Haloactinomyces albus: one gene and its partner. The main gene of each other region encodes a partner of the protein of the gene in region 2 in a complex. Links are inferred from orthologs where the notes say so. Each region holds a gene or a part of one and is shown on either strand. Other genes may lie near its edges.

Region 1 (14,625 bases), 1.3 Mb from region 2 along the record:
GATGGTTATAGTTACCACCGCCGTTTACCGGCGCTTCCATTCTCCGCTTCGCGGGCGCACCCACTAACGAGTCCTGTTAACGTTCCGGCACCGGGCAGGCGTCAGTCCGTATACCTCGTCTTACGACTTCGCACGGACCTGTGTTTTTAGTAAACAGTCGCTCGGGCCCACTCTCTGCGGCCACCACCAGCTTCGGAGGCAACGCTCCTACACCGGCCATGGCTCCCCTTCTCCCGAAGTTACGGGGACATTTTGCCGAGTTCCTTGACCACGGTTCGCTCGCTCGCCTCGGTATGCTCTACCTGACCACCTGTGTTGGTTTGGGGTACGGACCACCCACGCACTCGCTAGAGGCTTTTCTCGGCAGTACGGGATCACCCACTTCGCCACACGGGCTCGGCCTCCGGTCTCAGGCACCGGTGCACGGATTTGCCTGTGCACCGCCCTACACCGTTACCCCGGGACTACCATCGCCCGGGATGGGCTACCCTGCTGCGTCACCCCATCACTGACCGGACCGCCGGGCCTCGCCACCATGAGCACCGGACACCGTCCCGCACAGCGGAACAGGCCGGCACCGATAGCACCGAGAACACCGACACCGGTATGGGACGCGCGTCGGCGGGTACGGGAATATCAACCCGTTATCCATCGGCTACGCCTGTCGGCCTCGCCTTAGGCTCCGACTCACCCTGGGCGGATCAGCCTTGCCCAGGAACCCTTGGTCATCCGGCGGCAGAGATTCTCACTCTGCTTGCACTACTCATGCCCGCATTCTCTCTCGCATGGTCTCCACGACTGGCTTACGCCGCCGCTTCACCGTCCACACGATGCTCCCCTACCCACCATGACACAGTCACGGCGACACGGCTTCGGCGGTGTGCTTGAGCCCCGCTACATTTTCGGCGCAGGACCACTCGACCAGTGAGCTATTACGCACTCTTTCAAGGATGGCTGCTTCTAAGCCAACCTCCTGGTTGTCCGGGCAGTCCCACATCCTTCCCCACTAAGCACACACTTGGGGGCCTTAGCCGGTGTTCTGGGCTGTTTCCCTCTCGACGACGGAGCTTTTCCCCCGCCGACTCACTGCCGCGCTATCCACGCCATGCCATTCGGAGTTTGGTTGACGTCAGTACCCCACACAGGGCCCTCCACCATCCAGTAGCTCTACCTGCACGACGAAACACACGACGCTGCACCTCAATGCATTTCGGGGAGAACCAGCTATCTCCGAGTTTGATTGGCCTTTCACCCCTACCCACAGCTCATCCCCCAGGTTTTCAACCCTGGTGGGTTCGGGCCTCCACCCGGTATTACCCGGGCTTCACCCTGGCCATGGGTAGATCACTCGGTTTCGGGTCTAGAGCACGCGACTACCACGCCCTGTTCGGACTCGCTTTCGCTCCGGCTTCCCCACCACGGGTTAACCTCGCCACGCACCACTAACTCGCAGGCTCATTCTTCAAAAGGCACGCCATCACCGCGAACGGCTCTGACGGATTATAGGCACACGGTTTCAGGGACTCTTTCACTCCCCTCTCGGGGTACTTTTCACCATTCCCTCACGGTACTCTCCGCTATCGGTCACCAGGAGTATTCAGGCTTACCAGGTGGTCCTGGCCGATTCACACGGGAATCCACGGACCCCGTGCTACTCGGGATCACACCCGGGAGCACGCACCACTTTCACCGACGGGGGTCTCACCCACTACGCCTGCGCATTCCAACGCATTCAGCTGGCCATGCATACACTCCCCGCTGAGGCGGCAGCCCCAACCAGATGCTCCCAACAACCCCGAGCACGCAACGCCTGCCGGCTTGCCACGCACCCGGTTTAGCCACACATCCCGTTTCGCTCGCCACTACTCGGGGAATCGCTATTGCTTTCTCTTCCTGCGGGTACTGAGATGTTTCACTTTCCCGCGTTCCCTCCCACTGCCCTATACATTCAGACAGCGGTGACCGGACATCACTCCGGCCGGGTTTCCCCATTCGGACACCCTCGGATCACAGCTCGGTTGACAGCTCCCCGAGGCTTATCGCAGCCTCCCACGTCCTTCATCGGCTCCTGATGCCGAGGCATCCACCGTGCGCCCTTACACACTTACACACCAAGTATCAAGATGCTCGCATCCACTATACAGTTCTCAAACAACAACCACCACGGCAACACACCCACCACCACCCCAACCAGGGGCAGCACCAGCGGCATGTTCCCTCAGAACCCAACAGTGCACCGACACCGAGACCACCCAGGCCCCAGCAGCATTCCATGTTCGACGTTTCCACACTCTCGGACAGCACCACCCGGTGCGCACCACATCCGGGCACACCCACCAGGCAGCACCCACACCCGGCCACCACCCTGCCCACACCGGGACAGGACACGCCGGCATGTGCGAGTACCAGTGCTCCTTAGAAAGGAGGTGATCCAGCCGCACCTTCCGGTACGGCTACCTTGTTACGACTTCGTCCCAATCGCCGGTCCCACCTTCGACCACTCCCCCCGGCAAACCGGTTGGGCCATGAGCTTCGGGCGTTACCGACTTTCGTGACGTGACGGGCGGTGTGTACAAGGCCCGGGAACGTATTCACCGCAGCACTGCTGATCTGCGATTACTAGCGACTCCGACTTCACAGGGTCGAGTTGCAGACCCCGATCCGAACTGAGACCGGCTTTAAGAGATTCGCTGCCCCTCACGGGTTGGCCACCCTCTGTACCGGCCATTGTAGCATGTGTGAAGCCCTGGGCATAAGGGGCATGATGACTTGACGTCATCCCCACCTTCCTCCGAGTTGACCCCGGCAGTCTCCCGCGAGTCCCCAACCGCATTGCTGGCAACACAGGACAAGGGTTGCGCTCGTTGCGGGACTTAACCCAACATCTCACGACACGAGCTGACGACAGCCATGCACCACCTGTGCACCGGCCCCAAAAAGGGAAACCCTGTCTCCAGAGCGATCCAGGCATGTCAAACCCAGGTAAGGTTCTTCGCGTTGCATCGAATTAATCCACATGCTCCGCCGCTTGTGCGGGCCCCCGTCAATTCCTTTGAGTTTTAGCCTTGCGGCCGTACTCCCCAGGCGGGGCGCTTAATGCGTTAGCTACGGCACGGACACCGTGGAAACAGTCCCCACACCTAGCGCCCAACGTTTACGGCGTGGACTACCAGGGTATCTAATCCTGTTCGCTCCCCACGCTTTCGCTCCTCAGCGTCAGTATCGGCCCAGAGACCCGCCTTCGCCACCGGTGTTCCTCCTGATATCTGCGCATTTCACCGCTACACCAGGAATTCCAGTCTCCCCTACCGAACTCAAGTCTGCCCGTATCGACCGCACGCCTGCCGTTAAGCAACAGGTTTTCACGGCCGACGCGACAAACCGCCTACGAGCTCTTTACGCCCAATAAATCCGGACAACGCTTGCGCCCTACGTATTACCGCGGCTGCTGGCACGTAGTTAGCCGGCGCTTCTTCTGCCCCTACCGTCACCTTCGTCGGGACCGAAAGAGGTTTACAACCCGAAGGCCGTCCTCCCCCACGCGGCGTTGCTGCGTCAGGCTTTCGCCCATTGCGCAAGATTCCCCACTGCAGCCTCCCGTAGGAGTCTGGGCCGTATCTCAGTCCCAGTGTGGCCGGTCACCCTCTCAGGCCGGCTACCCGTCGTCGCCATGGTACGCCGTTACCGCACCATCCAGCTGATAGGCCGCGGGCTCATCCCGTACCGCCGGAGCTTTCCACACACCACCATGCGATGACATGTCCTATCCGGTATTAGACCCCGTTTCCAAGGCTTATCCCCAAGTACAGGGCAGATTGCCCACGTGTTACTCACCCGTCCGCCACTCATCCACCCCTGCGAACAAGAGCTTCAGCGTTCGACTTGCATGTGTTAAGCACGCCGCCAGCGTTCGTCCTGAGCCAGGATCAAACTCTCCAACAAAGGATCATTCAACAACCCCAGCAGAAACACACCCCACAACAGGGCATGCCCCAAAAAAACAAAACCGAAAAAACGGTCCGCATCAAACACAAAACCATCGGCACACTGTTGAGTTCTCAAAGAACACACCCACCACACGGCAGGCCCGCAATAACCGCTTGCTGCACCGAAAACCCTAGCAAACCCACCAGCAACCCACCCAAAGGGGGGTCACCCGAACCGGCCCACCGAGCTCTCACCACGCCACATTCCCACACCGGAAACCCAGCACCGCAACAACACGCTCACCGCATATTAACCTTGCTCCGCTGAAACAGCCCAACCAAACCGGAAACCAATCCCGCCGGACCGCCATTCACCGTAACAAACACCCGAAACCACCCAAAAACCCAGGAAGCAACCGGCCACCAACACCCGACCCGACTCACACCGGCTCGTTCCGTGCTGACAACGAAAACTCTACACATCCCCGAACCCACCCCCCACAACCCACCCCCCACAACCCACAAAACACCAGCACAACCCCCCATTAACACCGCGCCAACACAGGAAAGAGGATTTCCAGTTCGGCGATGGTCGCCGAGATCGAGGAGTGGTGCACGCCGACCATCCCGGTAGCCACCGCCCCCGAGACATTGCTGCGGAGATCATCGACGAACACACAGGTGTACGGCGCGACACCCAGCTTCCGAGCAGTCAGCCGATAGATCTCGACATCCGGCTTCGCCATACCCACCACACCGGAGAGCACGATCACATCGAACAACTCGGACCGATCCGGCCACTCCGGTCCGGTGTCGGCATTGGACAGCAGCGCCGTACGAATACCGGCGTGGCGCGCCCTGCGTACCACGGAAGCCATGGGGAACTCCCCACCAGGATCGATCGCCTCGCCGGGGTCGGTCATGACGCCGCCGTAATCCAACACCAAACCGTTGAGCTCCACACGGACGAGACTACGGCCTGTCCGGTTGGCCTTGGTGGGGTTGAAGTTCTCCCTGAAGCTTCACTCCTCCCCGGGCACAGGGGCGTGCAGTTCTGCCGAGAACCGGCAGGGCCGCCACGGGAAGGTTCGAGCCGCCACCCCCGACGAACAGACTCGCCGCAGGACTTCCAGCTGACACGATCAGGTGAGTATCGCGCTCGACTGACCGGATTCAGCCGCCCACTTCCTCTTGCCCATGAGACGTCATCGACAGGAGGAACCCCCATGTCCCAGGCCACTCGGATCCGGACAGACACCGAGCACATCACACGGACCGTCACGTGCCCGAGTAGGCCTGCGATGGCCGAGCCGCCCGAATCGTCGGTGACCTGCGGTCCGGGTGACCGTACGGCCTCCGCCCTCGCAAGCCGTACGGTCGGACGGCTCCTCGACGTACTCGCGGGGCGAAGGCCGCTGCACCAGATCCGGCACTGGGTTTCCGCTCCCGTCGCCGGCTTCCTCGCGGCAATGGTCCGAGGTAGGTCCACAGCCGACCCGGTCTATCACCTGCGGTCCGTGCACGCGTGCCTGACCAGCGCACGCACGGTCGAAGCCTGCGCGGTCATCGCCGATACCCGGCGTGTACGGGCCCTGACCATACGATTGGAGCGCCAGAGCACCCAGTGGTCCTGCACCATGCTGGCGTTCGTTTGAGCACCGCCCCATAAACAGCGGCTTGTGTCGCTCGGCTGTCGCTCAGCGCTTCTTGTTCTTCTTCGCCTCGGCACGCGCGGCTGCCCGCCGCTCACGTCGGGTGCCGCCGGCCGAGTCCGCGCCGTCGCCGGAGCCATTTTCCGAACCGTTGCCGGAGCCATTGCTGGTCTGTACACCGCCGCTTTCAGCAGGGCCGGAGTAGTTCAGACGCTGGTTCTCCGGTTGCCCCAAGCCCTTACCGCGCAAGGCCGTCGGTGGTTGCTCGGAGTCCGCCGAGAGACCGCCGAGCTGGCTCAGGGCAGGCCCCGCCGAGCTCCTGGAACCGCGGGAGCGGGTCGATTTCGACTGTGGCTGCCCAGCCGATGACCGTCCGTCGGTTGCCTGCCCGTTTCCGTCGGCGCGGCTCACCGAGACCGGCACCGACGGCTCTTCCGGCGCCGGTTCGGGTTCGGCTGCCTCCACCTGGACGTTGAACAGGAGCCCGACGGACTCCTCCTTCAGCGACTCCAGCATGGCGTGGAACATGTCGAATCCCTCGCGCCGATACTCGATCAGCGGGTCACGCTGCGCCATGGCCCGGAGCCCGATGCCCTCCTTGAGGTAATCCATCTCATAAAGGTGCTCACGCCACTTGCGGTCGAGCACGCTGAGCACCACTCGGCGCTCCAGCTCACGCGTCGCACCATCGCCGACCTTGCCGTCGACCTCGGCCTCCCTGCGGTCGTAAGCGGCTTCGGCGTCGGCGACTATCGCCTCGCGCAGCCGCTTATCGGAGAGATCCTCCTCATCCTCGGCAAGGTCTTCCCAGTCGATCGACACCGGGTAGAGAGTCTTGAGTGCCGACCACAACTTCTCGAGATCCCAGTCCTCGGAGTACCCCTCGGCGGTCGCACCCTTGACATACGCACCGATCACATCGTCGAGCATGTGCTTGACCTGCTCACGAAGATCCTCGCCCTCGAGCACCCGGCGACGTTCGGTGTAGATCACCGACCGCTGCTGATTGAGTACCTCGTCGTACTTCAGGACGTTCTTGCGAACCTCCATGTTCTGCTGTTCGACCTGAGTCTGCGCGCTGCGGATCGCCCTGGTCACCATCTTGTGCTCGATCGGAACTTCATCCGGCACCTTGAGACGGGTCATGGCCGTCTCGACCATCGCGGCATTGAACCGGCGCATCAGTTCATCGCCGAGCGAGAGGTAGAACCGCGACTCACCGGGGTCACCCTGCCTGCCCGAACGACCGCGCAGCTGATTGTCGATGCGCCGTGACTCGTGCCGCTCGGTACCGAGCACGTAGAGACCGCCGACCTGCCTGACCTCCTCGGCCTCGGCCTCGACCTGGTCCTTGATCTTGTCGACCACGGAGGGCCATTCCGCCTCGTACTGCTCACGGTTGTCCACCGGATCCAGGCCGCGCCTGCGCAGTTCGGCATCGGCGAGGTGGTCGACATTGCCACCGAGCACGACGTCGGTACCGCGGCCGGCCATATTGGTGGCGACCGTGACCGCACCCTTACGCCCGGCCTCGGCGATGATCCCGGCTTCCGACTCGTGGTGCTTGGCGTTGAGCACGTTGTGTGGCACGCCTTGCTTGGTCAGCAACTTCGCCAAGTACTCCGAGCGATCGACACTGGTGGTACCCACCAGCACGGGCTGGCCGTGCTGGTACTTTTCGGCGATGTCCTCGGCGACGGCGGCGAACTTCGCCTCTTCGCTCTTGTAGACCAGGTCCGGCTGATCCGCACGGATCATCGGCTCGTTCGTGGGAATGGTCACCACGCCGAGCTTGTAGGTGGCCTGAAACTCGGCGGCTTCCGTCTGAGCGGTACCGGTCATACCGGCGAGCTTGTCGTAGAGGCGAAAGTAGTTCTGCAGCGTGATCGTGGCCAGCGTCTGGTTCTCCGCCTGGATCTCCACACCTTCCTTGGCCTCGATGGCCTGGTGCATACCCTCGTTGTAGCGGCGGCCGTGCAGGACGCGGCCGGTGAACTCGTCGACGATGGCGACCTCGCCGTTGCGGACGATGTAGTCCTTGTCCCGCCGGTACAGCTCCTTGGCCTTGATCGCGTTGTTGAGGTAGCCGACCAGGGGCGTGTTGGCCGCCTCGTAGAGATTCTCGATCCCCAACTGGTCCTCGATGACCTCCACGCCCTCTTCGGTGACGCCGACAGTGCGTTTGCGCTCGTCGACCTCGTAGTGCTCGTCGCGCTTGAGCATCGGCGCAAGCCGGGCGAACTCCTGGTACCAGCGCGACGACTGGTCGGCCGGGCCGGAGATGATCAGCGGCGTACGAGCCTCGTCGATGAGGATCGAGTCGACCTCGTCGACGATCGAGAAGAAGTGCCCGCGCTGCACGCACTCGGTCAGGCTCCAGGCCATGTTGTCGCGCAGGTAGTCGAACCCGAACTCGTTGTTCGTGCCGTAGGTGATGTCGGCCAGATAGGCGTCCCGGCGCTGGTCCGGGGTCATATCGGCCGTGATCGCCCCCACTTCGAGACCGAGGAAGCGGTGCACGCGACCCATCCAGTCGGCATCGCGCTTGGCGAGGTAGTCGTTGACCGTGATGACGTGTACGCCCTTGCCCGCGATCGCGTTGAGGTAACCGGGCAGCACGCAAGTCAGGGTCTTGCCTTCACCGGTTTTCATCTCGGCGATCTGCCCGAGATGCAGTGCCGCACCCCCCATGAGCTGCACGTCGAAATGGCGCTGGCCGAGCGTGCGCCTGGCACCTTCCCTGGCGACGGCGAAGGCTTCCGGCAGAAGATCGTCGAGGGACTCGCCCTCTCCGTGCCTGCGCTTGAACTCGTCGGTCTTGGCCCGCAGCTCGGCATCGGACAGCGCGACCGTGTCGTCTTCGAGCTTGTTGATGTGCGCCGCGATGGCACGCAGACGCTTGAGCATCTTGCCCTCGCCGGCGCGAAGCAGTCGGGACAGGACCATCCGGTCGACCTCACTAGCTGATCGTGACGCGCCCGTCACGGACGCTTTTCGCCATCTTATTAGAACCTGCTTCCGACCCGGCCGTTCACTCGAACGCCACATCCGAAGGGACGTCCGCGTTGTGCAACGACCAGGAGGTCGGAGGCCATTCCTGCACCCACCCGGACAGCCCCGAGTGAGTGATCGGACGAACACCGCCGCCCTCCGGTCGGACATCGGCCGACGATGCTGTCCCCCGCGCACCACGGTACGCGGGGGACAGCATCGCGAGTCACTGTTGGCGCAGTTTTGCCTCCGTCATTCAGGCTGCCAATCGGATCACTCCGTAATCGAATCCCCTGCGCCGGTACACGACACTGGCCATGCCGCTGTCCGCGTCGGCGAAGAGGTAGAAATCGTGACCGACCAGCTCCATTTCGTAGAGGGCCTGGTCAACGGTCATCGGTTTGGCCGTGTGCTCTTTCTCCCGCACGATTCGTCCGGGTTCGTTCTCGTCGCCACTCCAGCGCTGGCCGGGAACCTCGACATCACGATCGATGGGCTCGGTCGTCTCCTGCGGGGTCGTCTCCTGCGCGGCCACCTCGCCCCGGGGCGTCTCCTGCTCGGGCTCCTCGAGCAGGACCGTTCGCATATGCGGTTCTCCGGACGGCCCGGATTCGGCACCGTTGGCCATCACCACGGGACGATCCGCCATCGCGGCCGTCGCCTCTGCCACGGATCGCGGGCTGTGCCTTCCGTGGTGGACCTTTCTGCGGTCGTGCTTGCGACTCAGTCGGGTCTCCAGCTTGTTCGTGGCGGAATCCAGAGCGGCGTAGAAGTCGGCTGCGCAGGCTTCGGCGCGGACGGCCGGTCCCCGGCCCTTCAAGGTGATCTCGACCCGCTGGCAATTCTTGGCCTGACGTGGGTTGCGTTCGTGGATCAGCTCCACATCGGCCCGCATGCTCTTCTTGTCGTACCGATCAAGCCGGGTCAGCTTTTCGCCGACATGCTCCCGGTAGTGGGTGGGCACCTCGACGTTGCGGCCCTTGACGACGATGTCCATTCACGACCTCCGTTGCTAAGCGTGCTTCCGTGAGAGGCGGTCACGGTGGCGCCGGAGAGAACACTTGTCGGCTTGCTTCCGGCACCGGAGACCTGGCTTGCACTCCTTTCAGCAGCCCGGATGTGCCCGAACATGAGCGACGTTAGTCCGCTGGTGAGGTTTGCGACAGCCCCCGAGTCGGGCGACGTCAAGGGAACACTCAGCGTAATCACTCCCCTCTTGCGCCGGAGGACTCGGCGAGCACCGTGCGGAAGTGTGCGTTCCCTCTCCGCGGTACGTCCTGCTCATACCCGGATAACGGATGGCTTATGCCACAAGTTCCAAGTTCCTCCCGCTGCGAACCCGGACCCCGTGTGAGCAGGCCGAAAAGGACGCCGACCGGGGAGTGCGGCGGCACGGCCACATCGATCGTCGACGCACTAACGAGCCGTGGCGGTCAGGGCGAGCACGGCGGCCACCCGAACACCCGCTGATTCCAGCGCCCGCACGCAACTCACAGCGGTCGCCCCCGTGGTGATGACATCGTCGAGTAGCACGACCGGTGTACACGATGGGGGAAGCCGCCTCGTTCGGAGCAACACTCGGCCCGACAGATTCCGAACTCGTTCAGCGGAACCGAGACCTACCGAATCCCGGGTCCCCCGACTCAGGGCCAGGCAGTCGGCCACCGCAACCGGTCGTCCGGCCGCGGTGAGCGCCGATGCCGCCCAACGACCGATCCGCGTCATGTGTGCGCCCCCACGTCGCCGGGACATCGATACCCGTGATGGCGCCGGAACCAGCCGGAACGCCATCACGGAACTCTCCCCGGCACCGAGTTCCGAAGCCATGGTGTCGAGGGCCGCGGCCATACAGTGCCCGAAGGGCACTGCCAGGTCCCGACGCCCCGACTCCTTGTAGGCGAGTACCGCGCTCCTGGCCGCACCCCGGTATCGTCCGAGCGCATAGGCGGGCGGGTCCGGCCCGAGCAGCGGCCGCTCCACCCTCCGCAATCCGCGAAGCTCGCCGTGGCAATGCGTACACCATCCGCTTCCGGCGGCGCCGCATCCCGCACAGCACAGTGGCAGCAACAGATCGACAAGTGCCGCGATCGAGTGCCGAACAGTCCGCCCGCGTCCGATCACATCCATGTCCGCGAGCATGCGCGCGAACGGCCCACCTGCCGCGCAGGTCACCGCCGAGCTCGCGCGTGTCGGCAAGCGAGCATCTCCGCAGGCTTGTTCCAAGCACGCGCAAGCCACAAGCGCACGCGGGCCACAAAAGGACTATCCCGGGTAGAACGGAAGAGCCCCGCTACCGAATCGACCCGGCATCAACTGCCACAGATCCCCCTGGTCGCCGACCTGCCACAGTCCGCTGCTATCGGCTACGACCACCTTCTGACCAGGTCCGACGGTCACGGCCTTGAGTGGCTGAACGAGGTTCGCCGAAGCATAGGGATCCCACGTGAGTCCGTTGACCGTCACCTCGACGACCGGGACCGAACTGCTGTCGGTGATGGCCACGAGCGAATCGTTGCTCACCCACCCGATGCCCCTGATGGTCGCTTCCGCAGGACCACCGGAGAGCGCGGTGGGCGAGCTCAGCGTGGTTTTGCTTCCCCGGTCGAGCACACCGGCGACCATGATTCGGCCGCCGACCACCGCTGCGACCCTGGTGCCGCCCCGGGACAGGCGTAGATCCGTAATGGGTTTGTCGGGAAACTGCTTCGTGTCGACCGTGCGTGCCGTCCAGGTCCCGTCACCGTTGCCGACCATGCGCACGACCTTGCGCCCGTCGACAACGGTCCACACCTCCGAGTTGGTGCGCCACGTCGGCCTGCTCATGAAGCTGCCGGTCACTCCGGTGGCGGCGAGCGCCTTGCCGTAGTCCCCGATCCGCATCTCGACCTTTCCGTCGGGGGTGCGCACCACCGTGGCGAGCTTCGAACCGTCCGCCGACCTCCCGGCCGTGATCACCTCGTACACACCGGAACCGGCGGGGCCGGGAACCGCGGGAGCCTGCTGAGTGAGCTTGATGAGTCGCTCGTTCACCACGGCGAGGGGGGCCACATCGGCTCGCACGCTGTTGTCCGCCTTGTAGGTGGCGACATCGGCGGGCCGCAACGCGCCCTCCCCGGGCAGCAACGGCGTGCCCTCCTCCAGCAGTCGCACCCGCGCGTTGCTGACCCCCTGCAGGGACAGCACCACCTGCGCCGCGATCAGCCGCTTGGTCCGCTCGGCCAGGTCCCCCAGTTCGCTGAAGTTGACCACCAGCGCACCGTCGCCTGCTTCGCTCACGTTCGTCTTGGTGTCCACATCCGGTGGCAGCGCCGTTCCCATCGCGCCGCGGAAGCCCTTCGAGGGACCCGCCAGCAGGAATTCGACGACGCGCGTGGGCAGAGTGCTGGCCGGCTGGCTCACCACGTAGCGCAGATCCGGGATCACACCGCCGCGCTCGTGATCGAGAAAGTAGACCGGTGCGGTCATGTAGTTGTCGCTGAAAGATCCCCGACTGACCAGAAGTTCATCCGGTGGGTTCGCGATCCGCCACTCGCCGTTCGCCTGTCGTTCGACTCGGAAATCGGCCTTGTACACGCCCTGCTTCGGCACGAAGGAGTGATCGGTTTTCAACCGCCCGACCTTGCTGACCCGCAGGCCCACTCGCTGCACCCCATCCGGCGCACCGGATGGTTCCGGCAACGGAACGGTGTCCACGTCATCGACGATCAGCAGCTCCGACGGAGCCTTCCAGGCCTGCCGCGCGGCTTCGGTGAAGTGCATTCGGGTCGCTGCATAGTCGTTGGCGGGCGCGGCGACGTTGACGAAGTGACGCACCAACTCCAGCGGACTGAGATCATCGGGGAGTGCGGAGACCCCGGTGTTGGCGGAGTCCTCGTCGACCCGCTTGATGACCTCCGGATCGGAGCGCGTCGGGATCGAGGCGCAGCCGGCCAGCGGAACCAGCACGGCCGCCAGTAGTGCGATCAGCCGTCTGCGCCGGGAGCCCACTCTCATCTCGTCTCCTCCCACGCTCCTCGTTCCGACAACCTTGCCGGGCCGTGATCGGGCCTTTCGGTATCGGCATCCTCCTCCGGCAGTGCCTCTGCCGCCGGGAGTTCTGCCGGTGTGGCCAGCAATGCGTCGGGGGCGGCGATGGTGCGAGCGCTGGGCAGGGGCAGCGGGCTGTCCGCGAAGTCACCGTCGACGTGCCGGGGCAACGTGAGTCGGAAGCAGGAGCCCTGCCCCGGCTCGCCCCAGGCATCCAGCCAGCCGCCGTGCAAGCGGGCATCCTCGGCGCTGATCGAAAGCCCGAGGCCGGTGCCCCCGGTCTTGCGGTCACGGGAAGGGTCGGCACGCCAGAAACGCGTGAACACCAGTTCCGCCTCACCGGGCCGCAGGCCCACACCGTAGTCGCGCACGGTGATCGCGATGGCGTCATCATCGGCATCGAACACGACATCGACGGGCCGTCCCTCGGCGTGGTCGATCGCGTTCGCCACGAGGTTGCGCACGATCCGCTCGACCCGCACCGGGTCGGCAACGATGCCGATCTCCTCCGACGGGAAGTTGGCACGCAGGTCGATACCGCTGGTCTCGGCGATCGGGCGCACCGATTCGACGGCGCGCCGCGCGACCGTCGGGATGTCCAACGGCTCGGTGCTGAGATCGGCCACCCCCGCGTCGAGCCGGGAAATCTCCAGCAGGTCGTTCAGCAATGCCTCGAACCGGTCCAGTTCGTCGACGAGAAGCTGGGCCGACCGTGCCAGTCCTTCCGGGAACTCCTCCCGAGAAGCGTGCAGCACGTCGGCGGCCATCCGCACCGTTGTCAACGGAGTGCGCAACTCGTGCGAGACGTCGGAGGTGAACCGGCGCTGCAACTGGCCGAACTCCTCGAGCTGCTGGATCTGATGCTTGAGGCTGTCGGCCATCTCGTTGAACGAGTCACCGAGCCGGGCCATATCGTCCTCGCCGATCACCCGCATCCGTTCGTCCAGGTTGCCGTCGGCGAGTCGTTCCGCGGTCTGCGCGGCATGCCGTACCGGGCGCACGATCTGCCGGGTGACCAGGTTCGTGATGGCGCCCAGCAGGACGAGGAGAACGAGACTCCCCACCACCAGAGTGCTCTGCACGACCCGGAGAGTGCGTTGCTCCGCGGTCAGCGGGAACAGGAAGTACGCCTGCAACGGGCGGGTGGCGCTGCCCACCGGGCTGCCGACCGCCAGCATCGTCACCCACTTGCCACCGCTGTACGCGGTGGTGATCTGGGTGGCGAACTGACCGCGTTCGACGAACCTGCGCAACTCGGGCGGAACGTCCTCGACCGGGCCCGCCGCGGGTTGTTGGCGCCGCGGGATCGCGGCATGTCCATCCACCAGAACGGGATTGAACGCGCCTACCGCCGAGTCGGTGTTGGACTGCGCCGACACCGAGGTGGTCAATCGATTCAATGCGGACTCGAGCTGTTCGCCGACGTCCTCGGAGTTCGGGTCGACGGCGGTCAGTTCCCGCTCCAGGGTCGGCAGAATCGAATCGACCTGCCGGATCGCCGCGGTTTCCTTGGTTTGCAGCAGCCGGTTGGTGATCTGGGTCTGGAGCACCATGCCGAGCACGAAGACCACCGTCGAGGACAGGGCGAGTGTGCTGACCACGACCCGCAACTGCATGGAGCGCCGCCACACCGACTCGAACCGGTGCCAGCGGCGTCGTAGCTCGTCACGAGCACGTACGACCTTCTGCCGCAGCACGCGGCCACGACGTAGCCAAATACTCACGTCAACCGTTCCCCACCGAGTTCCGAATGGCCACCCGGTGGATCACGGAGGTCCGGCCTTGTAACCGACACCTCGAACCGTCAGCACCACCTCGGGACGCTCGGGATCCTGTTCGATCTTCGAACGCAGCCGCTGCACGTGCACGTTCACCAACCGCGTGTCGGCGGCGTGCCGGTATCCCCAGACCTGTTCCAGCAACACCTCGCGCGTGAACACCTGGCGCGGCTTGCGTGCCAGTGCCACCAGCAGATCGAACTCCAGGGGCGTCAGCGCGATCGGCGTCCCGTCACGGGTGACCTCGTGGCC
Region 2 (14,096 bases):
AGCAGGGTGCCATACGAGGTGTACGGATTCCGAGTGTGAATCCATCCCGCCGGCGACGTTCGGCGGGACCGGTTTGCGTCGTGCGAGCGACACGCCCGACCGCGGGTACCGGGCACCCAGACACCTGAACAGGGGCGGACCGCGGGCTGTGTCCTGCGCCCGGCTTCCATGCGATTCCCACCCGTGAGGTGTGGGTACGCAGCGGTGTGCCGGGGCGCGTTTCGGGCACCCGCACCGCGCTAGGTACTAGCGGCACGAGACTAGAGGAACGGCAAGCCACTATGGCGGGACAAAAGATCCGCATCCGGCTCAAGGCCTACGACCACGAGGCGATCGACGCGTCCGCACGCAAGATCGTCGAGACCGTGACGCGCACCGGCGCTTCGGTCGTCGGGCCGGTGCCGCTGCCCACCGAGAAGAACGTCTACTGCGTCATCCGCTCTCCGCACAAGTACAAGGATTCGCGGGAGCACTTCGAGATGCGGACGCACAAGCGGCTCATCGACATCGTCGAACCGACGCCCAAGACGGTGGACGCACTCATGCGCATCGACCTGCCGGCAAGCGTCGACGTGAACATCCAGTGAGCGTGCGGCACTTCGGTTCATTGACAGGCGGCGGAGAGAACGAGACTCATGTCTGACAAGCAGATCAAGGGGATTCTGGGCACCAAGCTCGGCATGACCCAGGTCTTCGACGATCAGAACCGGGTGGTCCCGGTGACGGTCGTGCAGGCCGGGCCGAACGTGGTCACCCAGGTCCGCACTCAGGACAACGACGGCTATTCGGCCGTGCAGCTGGCGTTCGGCGCCATCGACCCGCGCAAGGTGAACAAGCCGCGCAGTGGTCAGTTCGCGAAGGCCGGTGTCACGCCGCGCCGCCACATCGTCGAGCTGCGCACCTCGGATGCCGACTCCTACGAGCTCGGCCAGGAACTCACCGCCGAGCTCTTCGAGTCGGGTGCGCTGGTCGACGTGGTCGGTACGAGCAAGGGCAAGGGTTTCGCGGGCACCATCAAGCGCCACGGTTTCTCCCGGCAGGGCATGAGCCACGGTACGCAAGCAGTGCACCGCAAGCCCGGCTCGATCGGTGGGTGCGCCACACCGGGCCATGTGTTCAAGGGCATGAAGATGCCCGGTCGGATGGGCAACAACCGCGTGACCACCCAGAACCTCAAGGTGCACCAGGTCGAGAACGACTCCGGCCTGTTGCTGATCAAGGGCGCCGTTCCGGGCCCCAAGGGCGGTCTGGTGCTGGTCAAGAGCGCTGTGAAGGGTGGTGCGTGATGGCAGCCACGCTCGATGTCCGTACCCCGGACGGCAGTACGGACGGCCATGTCGAACTGCCTGCCGAGCTTTTCGACGCGAAGGCGAACATTCCGCTGATGCACCAGGTCGTGGTGGCCCAGTTGGCCGCCGCGCGTCAGGGCACGCACGCAACCAAGACTCGCGGTGCTGTCGCAGGCGGAAGCAAGAAGCCGTACCGGCAGAAGGGCACCGGTAACGCCCGGCAGGGCTCGACCCGCGCCCCGCAGTTCGTCGGCGGTGGCACGGTGCACGGTCCGGCTCCGCGGGACTACTCGCAGCGGACCCCGAAGAAGATGAAGGCGGCGGCGCTGCGCGGAGCCCTGTCGGACCGTGCCCGGGCCGAGCAGCTCCACGTGGTGACCGAGGTGGTGACCGGCGAGCAGCCGTCCACCAAGGCGGCCAAGGCCACACTGCGTGCGCTGACCGATGCCAAGCGCGTCCTGGTGGTGCTCAACCGCACCGAGGAGCGTGCCTGGCTGAGCCTGCGCAACCTGCCGAACGTGCACATCATCGACCCCGGCCAGTTGAACACCTACGACGTGCTCGTCAACGACGACATCGTGTTCAGCAAGGAGGCGTTCGAGCGCTTCATCGCCGGCCCGTCGAAGGGTCGTTCGGCCAAGGCCGTCGCGACCTCCGGTGAGGCTGAGGAGGCAGACCAGTGATCCCCGACCCGCGAGACATCATCATCGCGCCGGTGATTTCCGAGAAGAGCTACGGGCTGCTTTCGGAGAACCAGTACACGTTCCTGGTCCGTCCCGGCACGAACAAGACCGAGATCAAGATCGCGATCGAGAAGATCTTCGGCGTACAGGTCACCAACGTCAACACGATCAATCGTCAGGGCAAGCGCAAGCGCACCCGCACCGGGTACGGCAAGCGCAAGGACACCAAGCGGGCGATCGTCACGCTGTCCGCCGAGAGCAAGCCGATCGAGATCTTCGGTGGTATGGCGGCCTGAGCCGGGCGCAGGCGAAAAGCCGATGGAAGACTAGGACTGCGTAGAGATGGGCATTCGCAAGCACAAGCCGACGACGGCGGGCCGTCGCGGTTCCAGCGGGTCGGACTTCTCCGAGGTCACCCGCTCACATCCGGAGAAGTCGCTGGTTCGGCCGCTGCACGGCCACGGCGGCCGGAACGCGCACGGCAGGATCACCACGCGGCACCAGGGTGGCGGCCACAAGCGGGCCTACCGCGTGATCGACTTCCGCCGTAACGACAAGGACGGTGTGCCCGCCAAGGTCGCGCACATCGAGTACGACCCGAACCGCAGTGCACGGATCGCACTGCTGCACTACCTCGACGGGGAGAAGCGCTACATCATCGCACCGGACAAGGTCCGGCAGGGTGATCGCGTGGAGAGCGGCGTCCGTGCCGACATCAAGCCGGGCAACAACCTCCCGATGCGCAACATCCCCACCGGCACGGTGGTGCACGCGATCGAGTTGCGTCCGGGCGGCGGCGCGAAGATCGCGCGCTCGGCCGGTGCCCGGGTCCAGCTGGTGGCCAAGGACGGTCCGAACGCCCAGTTGCGGATGCCTTCGGGTGAGATCCGCAATGTGGACGTGCGCTGCCGGGCCACGGTTGGTGAGGTCGGAAACTCCGAGCACTCCAACATCAGCTGGGGCAAGGCGGGCCGGATGCGCTGGAAGGGCAAGCGCCCGACCGTGCGCGGTGTCGTGATGAACCCGATCGACCACCCCCACGGTGGTGGTGAGGGCAGGACCTCCGGTGGGCGTCATCCGGTCAACCCGAAGGGTAAGCCCGAGGGCCGGAGCCGCCGTAGCAAGCCCAGTGACAAGCTCATCGTTCGTCGCCGGCGCACCGGTAAGAAGAAGCGCTGAGCAGGGAGGTAAGAGCACATGCCACGCAGCCTGAAGAAGGGTCCGTTCGTGGACGACCACCTGCTCAAGAAGGTGGACGCGCTGAACGAGGCGAACAAGAAGTCGGTGATCAAGACCTGGTCGCGCCGGTCGACGGTCATCCCGGACATGCTCAACCACACCATCGCCGTGCACGACGGCCGCAAGCACGTGCCGGTGTTCATCAGCGAGAACATGGTCGGGCACAAGCTCGGCGAGTTTGCCCCGACCCGCACCTTCAAGGGTCACGTGAAGGACGACCGGAAGTCGCGCCGCCGGTGAGCGGGTCTGTGACACGAACGAGCCGGGCCATGCGGGAAGAGATTCCCGCAGCCCGGGGCAAAGGGGTAGCAGGATGACAGCCCGTACCGACGACAGTGCCGCGGAGGAATCGCCGCGTGCAGTGGCGCGGGCCCGCTACGTCCGCGTGGCGCCGATGAAGGCGCGTCGCGTGGTCGAGCTCATCAAGGGCCGTAGCGCCAGCGAAGCCCTGGACGTGCTCAAGTTCGCGCCGCAGACCGCGAGCGGTCCGGTGTCGAAGGTGCTCGCCAGTGCGATGGCCAATGCGGAGAACAACCGCTCGCTCGACCCGGAGACCCTGTGGGTGCACCGGGCCTACGTGGACGAGGGTCCGACGCTGAAGCGCTTCCGGCCGCGCGCGCAGGGTCGCGCGTACCGGATTCGCAAGCGGACCAGTCACATCACGGTCGAGGTCGAGTCGCGCCAGCCCAAATCGGCAGGCAAGTCTCGCAAGAGCAGTAGCCAGAAGGGGAGTGCCCGGTAGTGGGTCAGAAGATCAACCCGCACGGCTTCCGGCTCGGCATCACCACGGACTGGAAGTCGCGCTGGTACGCCGACAAGCAGTATTCGGAGTACGTCGCGGAAGACGTCAAGATCCGCAAGCGGCTCTCTCGCGGGATGGAGCGCGCAGGCATCTCCAAGGTGGAGATCGAGCGCACCCGCGAGCGAGTCCGGGTGGATATTCACACCGCCCGGCCGGGCATCGTGATCGGTCGGCGTGGTGCCGAGGCGGATCGCCTGCGCGGTTCACTGGAGAAGCTGACCGGCAAGCAGGTCCAGCTCAACATTCTCGAGGTCAAGAACTCGGAGACGGACGCCCAGCTCGTGGCCCAGGGCATCGCGGAGCAGCTTTCCAACCGCGTGTCCTTCCGGCGTGCGATGCGCAAGGGCATGCAGTCGGCCATGCGGTCGCAGCAGGTCAAGGGTATCCGTGTCCAGTGCGGTGGCCGTCTCGGCGGTGCCGAGATGTCCCGCTCGGAGTTCTACCGCGAGGGCCAGGTGCCGCTGCACACGCTGCGTGCGGACATGGACTACGGCTTCTTCGAGGCCCGGACCACCTTCGGCCGGATCGGTGTGAAGGTCTGGATCTACAAGGGTGAGCTGGTCGGCGGCCTGAAGCAGAAGCAGCAGGAGTCCGAGGTTCGCGCGCCGCGCGGCGAAGGTGGCGGCGGTGGTCAGCGCGAGGGTGGCCGAGGTGGTCGCTCGGAGCGCGGTGGCCGGCGCCGTTCGGGTGCCTCCGGTACCACGGCGACGGGGACCGAGGCCGGTCGTGCCGCAGGCAAGTCCGGCAAGGGTGCCAAGTCCGCGGAGAGCGCCGGTGGCTCGGCCGAGAGCTCGCAGCAGGAGCAGACCGCCGGTGATGCGGCCGTCGGCAATGCTCCGGCTGTCAGCGAGCCCCACGCTGATGAGAAGACGGAGGGCTGAGACGTGCTCGTCCCACGCAAGGTCAGGTGGCGCAAGGCCCACGCACCGAAGCGCAAGGGCTTCGCCAAGGGCGGCACCCAGATCAACTTCGGTGAATACGGCATTCAGGCCCTCGAGCAGGGCTATGTGACGAACCGGCAGATCGAGTCGGCTCGTATCGCGATCACCCGGCATGTGAAACGTGGCGGCAAGGTGTGGATCAACATCTTCCCGGATCGTCCGCTGACGAAGAAGCCCGCCGAAACCCGCATGGGTTCCGGTAAGGGTTCGCCGGAGTACTGGGTCGCCAACGTCAAGCCGGGCCGGGTCATGTTCGAGTTGAACTACCCGAACCAGAAGATCGCGCTCGAGGCGTTGACGCGTGCGGTCCACAAGCTCCCGATGAAGTGCAAGATCGTGTCCCGCGAGGGTGGTGACTTCTGATGAGCGCGGGTGTCACCGCTTCCGAGCTCCGGGAGTTGAACAACGAGGAGCTCGTGTCACGTCTGAAGGAGTCGAAGGAGGAGTTGTTCAACCTCCGATTCCAGATGGCGACCGGACAGCTGGAGAACAACCGCCGGTTGCGCGTCGTGCGCAAGGACATCGCCCGGCTTTACACCATCATGCGCGAGCGTGAGCTGGGCCTGACGGTGTCCCCTGACGGCGCCGAGGAGGGCGCGGCATGAGCGAAACAGTTGCTGAGGGCTCTGTCACAGAAGGACAGGGCGAGAACCGGAACTACCGCAAGGTCCGGGAGGGTTACGTCGTCTCGTCCAAGATGGACAAGACGATCGTGGTTTCCCTGCAGGACCGCAAGAAGCACGCGCTGTACGGCAAGATCATGCGGCAGACCACCAAGGTCAAGGCGCACGACGAGGCCAATACCGCGGGTGTTGGTGACCGGGTACTGCTGATGGAGACCCGGCCGCTGTCGGCGACGAAGCGCTGGCGGCTGGTCGAGGTCGTGGAGAAGGCCAAGTAATGCGGACCACCTGCGGAGCGGTCCTCCGCAGGTGGCCACATTTGGCATCCGACCTCCCGGAAGTAGTGCTGGGAGGTGTGGAGACGCAAGTCTCCACACGGCCGCGCACGTCAGGTCGGAAATCTGGCGTGCCAGAGTGTTCTTCGCGCGAGAAAGCGCGAAAACTTAGGGTCAGGAGTCGACGTGATCCAGCAGGAGTCGCGACTGCGTGTCGCCGACAACACCGGGGCCAAGGAGATCCTCACGATCCGGGTACTCGGTGGTTCCGGTCGGCGTTACGCAGGTGTCGGTGACATCGTGACGGCGACGGTGAAGGAAGCCATCCCCGCCGCAGGTGTCAAGAGGGGCGATGTGGTCAAGGCCGTCATCGTCCGGCAGAAGAAGGAGAAGCGTCGTCCGGACGGTTCCTACATCCGGTTCGACGAGAATGCCGCGGTGCTGATCAAGCCCGGTGGCGATCCGCGAGGGACCCGCATCTTCGGGCCCGTCGGCCGCGAGCTGCGTGACAGGAAGTTCATGAAGATCATCTCGCTCGCGCCGGAGGTGCTGTGATGAAGGTGAAAAAGGGCGACACGGTCGTCGTGATCTCCGGTAAGGACAAGGGCGCCAGGGGCAAGGTCATCCAGGCCTTCCCGCAGCGGGACCGCGTCCTGGTCGAGGGTGTCAATCGGATCAAGAAGCACACGAAGGTCTCGCGGACCGAGCGTGGTGCGCAGTCCGGTGGCATCGTGACGCAGGAGGCGCCGATCCACGTCAGCAATGTGATGGTGGCGGACTCGGACGGCAAGCCCACCCGTATCGGCTATCGCACGGGCGAGGACGGCAAGAAGGTGCGTATTTCTCGCCGCAACGGTAAGGACATCTGAACTCATGACCACTGCTGAGAAGATCGTCCCCCGGCTGAAGACCCGCTACCGTGACGAGGTCATTCCGGCCCTCAACGAGGAGTTCTCCTACTCCAATCCGATGTTGGTGCCCGGTGTGACCAAGGTCGTGGTCAACATGGGTGTGGGCGATGCCGCGCGGGACAGCAAACTGATCGAGGGCGCCGTTCGCGACCTGGCGACCATCACCGGTCAGAAGCCCGAGGTTCGCAAGGCTCGCAAGTCCATCGCTCAATTCAAGGTGCGCGAGGGGATGCCGATCGGCGCCCGCGTGACCCTGCGTGGCGACCGGATGTGGGAGTTCCTCGATCGCCTGGTGAGCATTTCGCTGCCGCGCATCCGGGATTTCCGGGGATTGTCGCCGAACCAGTTCGACGGCAACGGCAACTACACGTTCGGCCTCAACGAGCAGTCGATGTTCCACGAGATCAACCAGGATGCGATCGATCGCCCGCGTGGCATGGACATCACCGTCGTGACCACGGCCGCCACCAACGCGGAGGGCAGGGTGCTGTTGCGGCATCTGGGCTTCCCGTTCAAGGAGCAGTGACCGTGGCCACCGCTGAGGATCGAAGCAAGGAGAACTGAGCCGATGGCCAAAAAGGCACTGATCAACAAGGCCGCGCGCAAGCCGAAGTTCCGGGTTCGCAGCTACACCCGTTGCCAGCGTTGCGGACGCCCGCGCTCGGTGCTCCGCAAGTTCGGGCTGTGCCGGATCTGCTTCCGCGAGATGGCCCATGCCGGTGAGCTTCCGGGCGTGAGCAAGTCCTCGTGGTGAAGCCTCATCCGACGAGTTCTGCCTGGTGACAGGTAGTCTCGGGGGAGTTCACCGGGACAAGCCCCGCGCTGGTACGCGAACAAGCTTGATACGCGGACACGCCGATGTACGAGCAGTCCGCGAACAATCCGGCTCGCCTGCGGGCGGGCAATGACCCCGACTTCGTTCAGGCCAGGGTCCAGACCTCACGTGTGGCCGTGTTTCGGCACGGCGTCGTCGGGACCCACCGGAACCGGACGAGAAAGGTTGACAAGGTCACCATGACGATGACCGATCCGATCGCAGACATGTTGACGCGTCTGCGGAACGGGAGTCGCGCCTACCACGACGAGATCGTGATGCCGCACTCCAAGCTCAAGGCGAATATTGCCGACATCCTGCAGCGCGAGGGCTACGTTTCCGGTTCGTGGACGCAGGCAGGCGAGAAGGGCAAGAACCTGGTCGTCGAGCTCAAGTACGGCCCGAACCGCGAGAAGAGCATGACCGGCCTGCGCCGGGTGTCCAAGCCGGGCCTGCGCGTGTACGCCAAGTCCACGAACCTGCCGAAGGTGCTCGGCGGACTGGGTATCGCGATCATTTCGACGTCGGGCGGTCTGCTGACCGACAAGCAGGCCATGAAGAAGGGCGTGGGCGGGGAAGTTCTCGCCTACGTCTGGTGAAGAAGGAGGAACGGTTATGTCGCGCATCGGAGTGTTGCCGATCACCGTGCCCTCCGGCGTCGAGGTGACGATCGACGGCCAGATGGTCACGGCCAAGGGCCCGAAGGGCACTCTGCAGCAGCAAATCACCGAGCCCATCACGGTCGAGCGGGACTCGGACGGAACCATCCAGGTTCAGCGCCCCGACGACGAGCGCCGGAGCCGCGCACTGCACGGACTGTCGCGCAGCCTGGTGAACAACATGGTGGTCGGCGTCAGCCAGGGCTACCAGCGGGATCTCGAAATCCAGGGCGTCGGTTACCGGGTGCAGCTCAAGGGGGCCAATCTCGAGTTCGCTCTCGGCTACAGCCACCCGGTTGTGATGGAGCCGCCGCAGGGTATCGAGTTCGCCACGGACGGCCCCTCGAAACTGTCGGTCAAGGGTATCGACAAGCAGCAGGTCGGCGAGGTTGCCGCCAAGATCCGCAAGCTGCGCCGTCCCGACCCGTACAAGGGCAAGGGTGTGCGCTACGCGGGCGAGAAGATCCGCACCAAGGTCGGGAAGACGGGTAAGTGACCATGAGCGAGACCACCACAGGTACGAAGCGCAAGCCGGTGGGCAAGGGCATCGCGACCGTGCGTCGTCAAGCCCGTGCCAACCGTCAGACCCGGATTCGCAAGAAGATCAGCGGCACCCCCGAGCGGCCGCGGCTTGCCGTCTCGCGGTCCTCGCGACACATTGTTGCGCAGATCATCGACGACACGGTCGGCCACACGCTGGCGGCGGCCTCCACCCTGGAGGCGGAGTTCCGCACGTTCGAGGGCAACAAGACGAACAAGGCCACTCGGGTCGGAGAGCTCGTTGCCGCTCGCGCCAAGGACGCAGGGATCGCCCGGATCGTGTTCGATCGAGGCGGCAATGCCTACCACGGGCGGGTGGCCGCGCTGGCCGATGCCGCTCGTGAGGGCGGTCTGGAGTTCTGACAAGTGCGCAACGACGAGACCATCGCAGCCAAGATCGTGGCAGCCAGTAATGGAAGGGACGCCTGATGCCTGGACGCACTCGGCGTGACGGCGGTTCGGAATCCGGCGGCAAAGACCGCAAGGACCGTCGCGACGGTGGCCGTGGCGGGGCGGCCCAAGAGAAGACCCCGCAGTTCGAACGTGTCGTGACCATCAACCGTGTTGCCAAGGTCGTCAAGGGTGGCCGGCGGTTCAGCTTCACCGCGCTGGTCGTCTGCGGTGACGGCGACGGCATGGTCGGTGTCGGTTACGGCAAGGCCAAGGAAGTGCCCTCGGCGATCGCCAAGGGTGTGGAGGAGGCGAAGAAGAACTTCTTCCGCGTTCCTCGGCTCGCCGGATCGATCCCCCACCCGGTGCAGGGTGAGGATGCCGCCGGTGTCGTGCTGCTCCGTCCGGCCAGTCCCGGTACCGGTGTTATCGCCGGTGGCCCGGTGCGTGCCGTTCTGGAGTGCGCGGGCATCCACGATGTGCTGAGCAAGTCGCTGGGCAGCGACAACGCGCTCAACATCGTGCAGGCCACGGTCTCGGCTCTGAAGCAGTTGCAGCGTCCCGAAGAGGTCGCGGCGCGTCGCGGACTGCCGCTGGAGGATGTCGCTCCGGCTCGTGTGCTGCGTCAGCGCGCAGGGCAGGAGGTGTGAGCTGAGATGAGCCAGTTGAAGATCACGCAGGTGCGCGGCCTGGCCGGCGCCCAGCACCATCAGAAGGCCAGCATGCGCTCGTTGGGTCTGCGCAGGATCCACCAGTCGGTCGTGCGGCCGGATGACCCGAACGTGCGCGGCATGGTCAATTCCGTGCACCACCTGGTGACGGTCGAGGAGGTCGAGTAGGCATGGTCATCAAGATCCACGACCTGCAGCCGGCTCCGGGGTCCAAGCGCGACAAGATCCGTGTCGGTCGCGGCGAGGCCTCGAAGGGCAAGACAGCCGGCCGCGGTACCAAGGGAACGAGGGCGCGGAAGACGGTCTCGCCCCGCTTCGAGGGCGGGCAGATGCCGTTGCAGATGCGGTTGCCGAAGCTGCGCGGCTTCAAAAACCGCAACCGTGTCGAGTACCAGGGCATCAATGTCGGCAAGCTGGTGCAGGCCTTTCCGCAGGGCGGTTCGGTCGGCATCGAGGAGCTGATCGGTGCCGGGTTCGTCAAGAAGGGCGAACTGGTCAAGATTCTCGGTGACGGTGATCCGGAGGGCGTCAAGCTCGACGTGACTGCGGACGCGTTCACCGGCAGCGCCCGGGAGAAGATCACCGCTGCGGGCGGGAGCGTGACCCGACGGGGACGCTGAACAGGGCTTTCGACGGATTGCCCGTGCACGACGGGGCCGCTCGACGATTCGGTCGAGCGGCCCCGTTCGTGTAGCACCCGTCGTGATGTCCCGATGGGCGTGTCGGTCGCCGCATCGGGTGGATATTTTTACCGGTTTTCGCGATCGTGCCGGGTCGAGTGGGCATGTTCGCCTGGCTCGGGGGAGAGTCGCTGCGTACGGACGTGCGGTACGAACGGGTACGTTCGGGTGGCTACGTCGACTCGGTACGGTTGCTGTTAGAGTCCAGGCGGCAGTCCGTGCCGAACGGTGCTGCGACAGCAACGCCAGTTATGCCGACTGCCTCAGTTGGCAATCGAACCCGGCCATGTGGCCGGCTTGCGCACAGGAGGTCTGCGTGCTCGGCGCCTTCCGCTCGGCTCTGGTGACGCCGGACCTGCGCCGCAAGATTCTGTTCACGCTGGGCATCATCGTGCTGTATCGGCTCGGTGCCATGCTCCCGTCGCCGGGGGTGTCGTACCCGAATGTTCAGCAATGCGTGGAACAGACCCGGGACAACAGCGAGAGCATCTACTCGCTGCTGAATTTGTTCAGCGGTGGTGCACTGCTGCAGCTCTCGGTGTTGTCGCTGGGCATTATGCCGTACATCACGGCGAGCATCATCGTTCAACTGTTGCAGGTGGTCATTCCCCGCTTCGAACAGTTGAAGAAGGAGGGCCAGTCCGGGCAGGCCACGCTGACCCAGTACACCCGGTACCTGACGGTCGCGCTCGCGCTCCTGCAGGCGACCGGTATCACCGCTCTCGCCGTGCGCGGACAGCTCTTCCCCGGCTGCACCACCGAGGTCATTCCGGACAACTCGGTGCTGAACCTGTTGGTCATCGTGGTGACGATGACGGCAGGTGCCGCCCTGCTGATGTGGATGGGTGAGCTGATCACCGAGCGGGGGATCGGCAACGGCATGTCGCTGCTGATCTTCACGTCCATCGCGGCCCGGATTCCCTCGCAGGGTGCCAGCATTCTGAGCGGGCAGGGTGGACTCGTCTTCGCCGTCGTCTGCGTATTCGGCCTCGCCATCGTCACCAGCGTCGTGTTCGTCGAACAGGCACAGCGCCGGATCCCCGTGCAGTACGCCAAGCGCATGATCGGCCGCCGGATGTACGGGGGTACCTCCACCTATCTGCCACTGAAGGTCAACCAGGCCGGAATCATCCCGGTGATCTTCGCTTCCTCCCTGCTCTACCTGCCGCAACTGCTGGGGCAGCTCTCCGGTGGGCAGAACACCTGGTGGGCGCGGTTCATCCAGACCTACATCGTTGATCCGTCGAGCTGGGTGCACATCCTGCTGTACATGGCGATGATCATCTTCTTCGCCTACTTCTACGTTTCGATCACGTTCAATCCCGAGGAGCGTGCGGACGAGATGAAGAAGTTCGGCGGGTTCATTCCCGGTATCCGCCCCGGTCGCCCGACGGCCGAATACCTCAGCTTCGTGCTGTCCAGGATCACCCTGCCGGGTGCGCTGTACCTCGGCATCATCGCCGTGCTACCGAGCTTCTTCCTCGGTCTGACCGGCAGCGGACAGGGCGGCATGCAGAGCTTCATGTTCGGTGGCACAGCGGTGTTGATCATGGTCAACGTAGGATTGGACACTGTCAAGCAGGTCGAGAGTCAGCTCACGCAGCGAAACTATGAGGGCTTCCTCCGGTAGTCTCGGGGAAATTCCGGGCAATGGCGCCCGTGCCCCGTCCGGTGCTGTGGCTTGTTGCCCACGCTCCCACGAAGTGGATGGGGGTTACGTTCACCGGAACATCGGCTACGGTGCCGCCCACCTCGTGTCCTGAGTGCGGGATTTCCGCACGGGGACATTCGCAGCGTGTTGTGGCTGGGGATGTGCGATGACAGGTGAGCTTGAAGCGCTCGAACAACGGTGGTGCAAGACCACCAGACGGATTCGGAGGCAGACCCTTGGTGCGATTGGTTCTCGTCGGCCCGCCCGGTGCGGGCAAGGGCACCCAAGCGGCCGTGCTGAGTGAGCAGCTCGCGGTCCCACACATTTCCACCGGTGACCTGTTCCGGGCGAACATCGACAACGAGACCCCCTTGGGGCAGGAAGCGAAGAGCTACCTCGACGCGGGCGAACTCGTGCCGGACAAGGTCACCAACGAGATGGTGCGCCAGCGGCTGTCCGAGTCCGATGCCCGTGCGGGTTTCCTGCTCGACGGCTTCCCGCGCACGACCCCGCAGGCCGACGTTCTCGGCGAGATTCTCGCCGAGAACGGTATGGAGCTGACAGCGGTGATGCAGTTCGACGTGCCACAGGAGGAGCTGGTGCGCCGAATGCTGGACCGAGGGCGTTCGGACGACACCGAGGAGGTCATCCGACGCAGGCTGTCGGTGTACGAATCGGAGACCGCGCCGTTGCTGGAGTACTACCGCGACAAGGTCATCACCATCAACGCGCTCGGCTCGGTCGACGAGATCACTTCACGCGCGCTGGAATCCCTGCGCAAGTGAGTCCGACGGGAAGGTAGTGGAGTGCTGCGGCGAGGTAAGGGCATCGAGCTCAAGACCACCGGTGAAATCGAGGCGATGCGTGCGTCGGGCCTGCTTGTCGCGCGTGCGCTCGCCGAGGTCACCGCGCACGCCAAGCCCGGTGTGAGCACCGGTGAACTCGATGCTGTCGCCGAGCAGGTGATCCGGGATGCGGGGGCGATCCCGTCTTTCAAGGGCTACCACGGTTTCCCGGCGTCGATTTGCACCTCGGTCAACGAGAAGGTGGTGCACGGTATCCCGTCGGAACAGGAGATCCTGGGCGACGGCGACATGGTCTCGGTGGATTGCGGGGCGATCCTGGACGGCTGGCACGGAGACTCCGCCGTGACCCTGCCGATCGGTGAGGTCGGCCCCCGCGAACTGGCCCTGTCCGAGGCGACCAAGCACGCCATGTGGGCGGGTGCGGCCCAGGTCCGTGCGGGCAACCGTCTGACCGACATCTCGCATGCGGTGGAAACCGCGGCACGGGAGTCGATGGACACCGATGGGGTGGACTACGGGCTCATCGCGGAGTACGGCGGGCACGGTATCGGCACCAGGATGCACATGGAGCCGTTCCTGCCGAATCTCGGCAAGCCCGGTAAGGGACCGAAGCTCAAGGTCGGGATGGCTCTCGCGGTGGAGCCGATGCTGACTCTCGGTTCGGCGGAGACAGCGGAGCTCGATGACGACTGGACGGTCGTGACCGTGGACGGCTCCTGCGCCGCGCACTGGGAGCACACGGTGGCCATCACCGAGGACGGCCCCTGGGTGCTCACCGCCGCCGAGGAGTGAGAGCACGCCGGATCGGCTTGTGTGGCGGTGCGGGGTTGAGGTTTTCCCGGAAACTTCAACCCCCCGGTGCAGGGGCGTGCAATTTTGTCGAAAACCGACACGGCCAGCCCTGTTATCCCAGTGGGCGGCGACAGATGTAGTGCATGATCGGCGGGAGATTTCGCCATGTCGTGTGCGTGATTACTTCGTCGAAGGTCGCCTTCAGCCGCCGGTGGAAGCGGCGGCCCCCCGCCGAGTGCTGTGCGGGCAGGTAGGTCAGCGCGGTGAAGGAGCCGTGCGGGGTGAGAACGTGAGCCGCCTGCCGCAGAATGTTCTGCTGGACCTCCTCGG

The links.
Region 1: the proteins of secY (region 2) and secA are in contact, whole or in part, in a crystal structure (PDB 3DIN), measured with the Thermotoga maritima proteins. The link is inferred for Haloactinomyces albus from one-to-one orthologs. Residues at the interface, in WP_004081795.1 of Thermotoga maritima: Glu108, Gly109, Glu110, Glu111, Ala236, Glu237, Arg238, Arg239, Ile240, Thr241, Ile242, Gln243, Tyr244, Ala245, Arg246, Arg247, Val248, Thr249, Gly250, Arg251, Arg252, Val253, Tyr254, Gly256, Ala257, Ser258, Thr259, Tyr260, Leu261, Pro262; in WP_004082002.1 of Thermotoga maritima: Glu261, Ala262, Arg263, Lys300, Ala301, Arg302, Thr303, Ile304, Ile305, Leu323, Tyr324, Asp325, Pro326, Val329, Ser330, Tyr333, Ile336, Lys340, Phe345, Val349, Glu363, Phe364, Tyr374, Ser375, Gly376, Gly377, Glu393, Ile395, Thr482, Ser483.

The regions. Positions count from the first base shown.
Region 1 is NZ_JAVDXW010000001.1:1,546,744-1,561,368, forward strand. What follows is about bases 5,424-8,915. They hold secA (preprotein translocase subunit SecA), read right to left. Parts: upstream 8,525-8,915; coding sequence 5,624-8,524; downstream 5,424-5,623. Other genes in these bases: JOF55_RS07250 (Rv3235 family protein), read left to right, coding at 5,424-5,581; hpf (ribosome hibernation-promoting factor, HPF/YfiA family), read right to left, coding at 8,826-8,915. Also shown: JOF55_RS07245 (HAD-IA family hydrolase), read right to left, coding at 4,472-4,888; more of JOF55_RS07250, read left to right, coding at 5,228-5,423; more of hpf, read right to left, coding at 8,916-9,566; JOF55_RS07265 (ComF family protein), read right to left, coding at 9,986-10,765; JOF55_RS07270 (LpqB family beta-propeller domain-containing protein), read right to left, coding at 10,832-12,562; MtrAB system histidine kinase MtrB, read right to left, coding at 12,559-14,319; MtrAB system response regulator MtrA, read right to left, coding at 14,362-14,625. UniProt on the Escherichia coli protein: Required for protein export, interacts with the SecYEG preprotein conducting channel.
Region 2 is NZ_JAVDXW010000001.1:2,801,610-2,815,705, forward strand. The notes cover bases 10,028-12,990. They hold secY (preprotein translocase subunit SecY), read left to right. Parts: upstream 10,028-10,833; coding sequence 10,834-12,147; downstream 12,148-12,990. Other genes in these bases: rplO (50S ribosomal protein L15), read left to right, coding at 10,028-10,457; JOF55_RS13335 (adenylate kinase), read left to right, coding at 12,405-12,953; map (type I methionyl aminopeptidase), read left to right, coding at 12,975-12,990. Outside these bases: rpsJ (30S ribosomal protein S10), read left to right, coding at 282-587; rplC (50S ribosomal protein L3), read left to right, coding at 636-1,286; rplD (50S ribosomal protein L4), read left to right, coding at 1,286-1,972; rplW (50S ribosomal protein L23), read left to right, coding at 1,969-2,268; rplB (50S ribosomal protein L2), read left to right, coding at 2,315-3,151; rpsS (30S ribosomal protein S19), read left to right, coding at 3,170-3,451; rplV (50S ribosomal protein L22), read left to right, coding at 3,525-3,953; rpsC (30S ribosomal protein S3), read left to right, coding at 3,953-4,894; rplP (50S ribosomal protein L16), read left to right, coding at 4,898-5,317; rpmC (50S ribosomal protein L29), read left to right, coding at 5,317-5,559; rpsQ (30S ribosomal protein S17), read left to right, coding at 5,556-5,855; rplN (50S ribosomal protein L14), read left to right, coding at 6,039-6,407; rplX (50S ribosomal protein L24), read left to right, coding at 6,407-6,721; rplE (50S ribosomal protein L5), read left to right, coding at 6,726-7,289; JOF55_RS13295 (type Z 30S ribosomal protein S14), read left to right, coding at 7,332-7,517; rpsH (30S ribosomal protein S8), read left to right, coding at 7,778-8,176; and 7 more genes. UniProt on the Escherichia coli protein: The central subunit of the protein translocation channel SecYEG. Consists of two halves formed by TMs 1-5 and 6-10.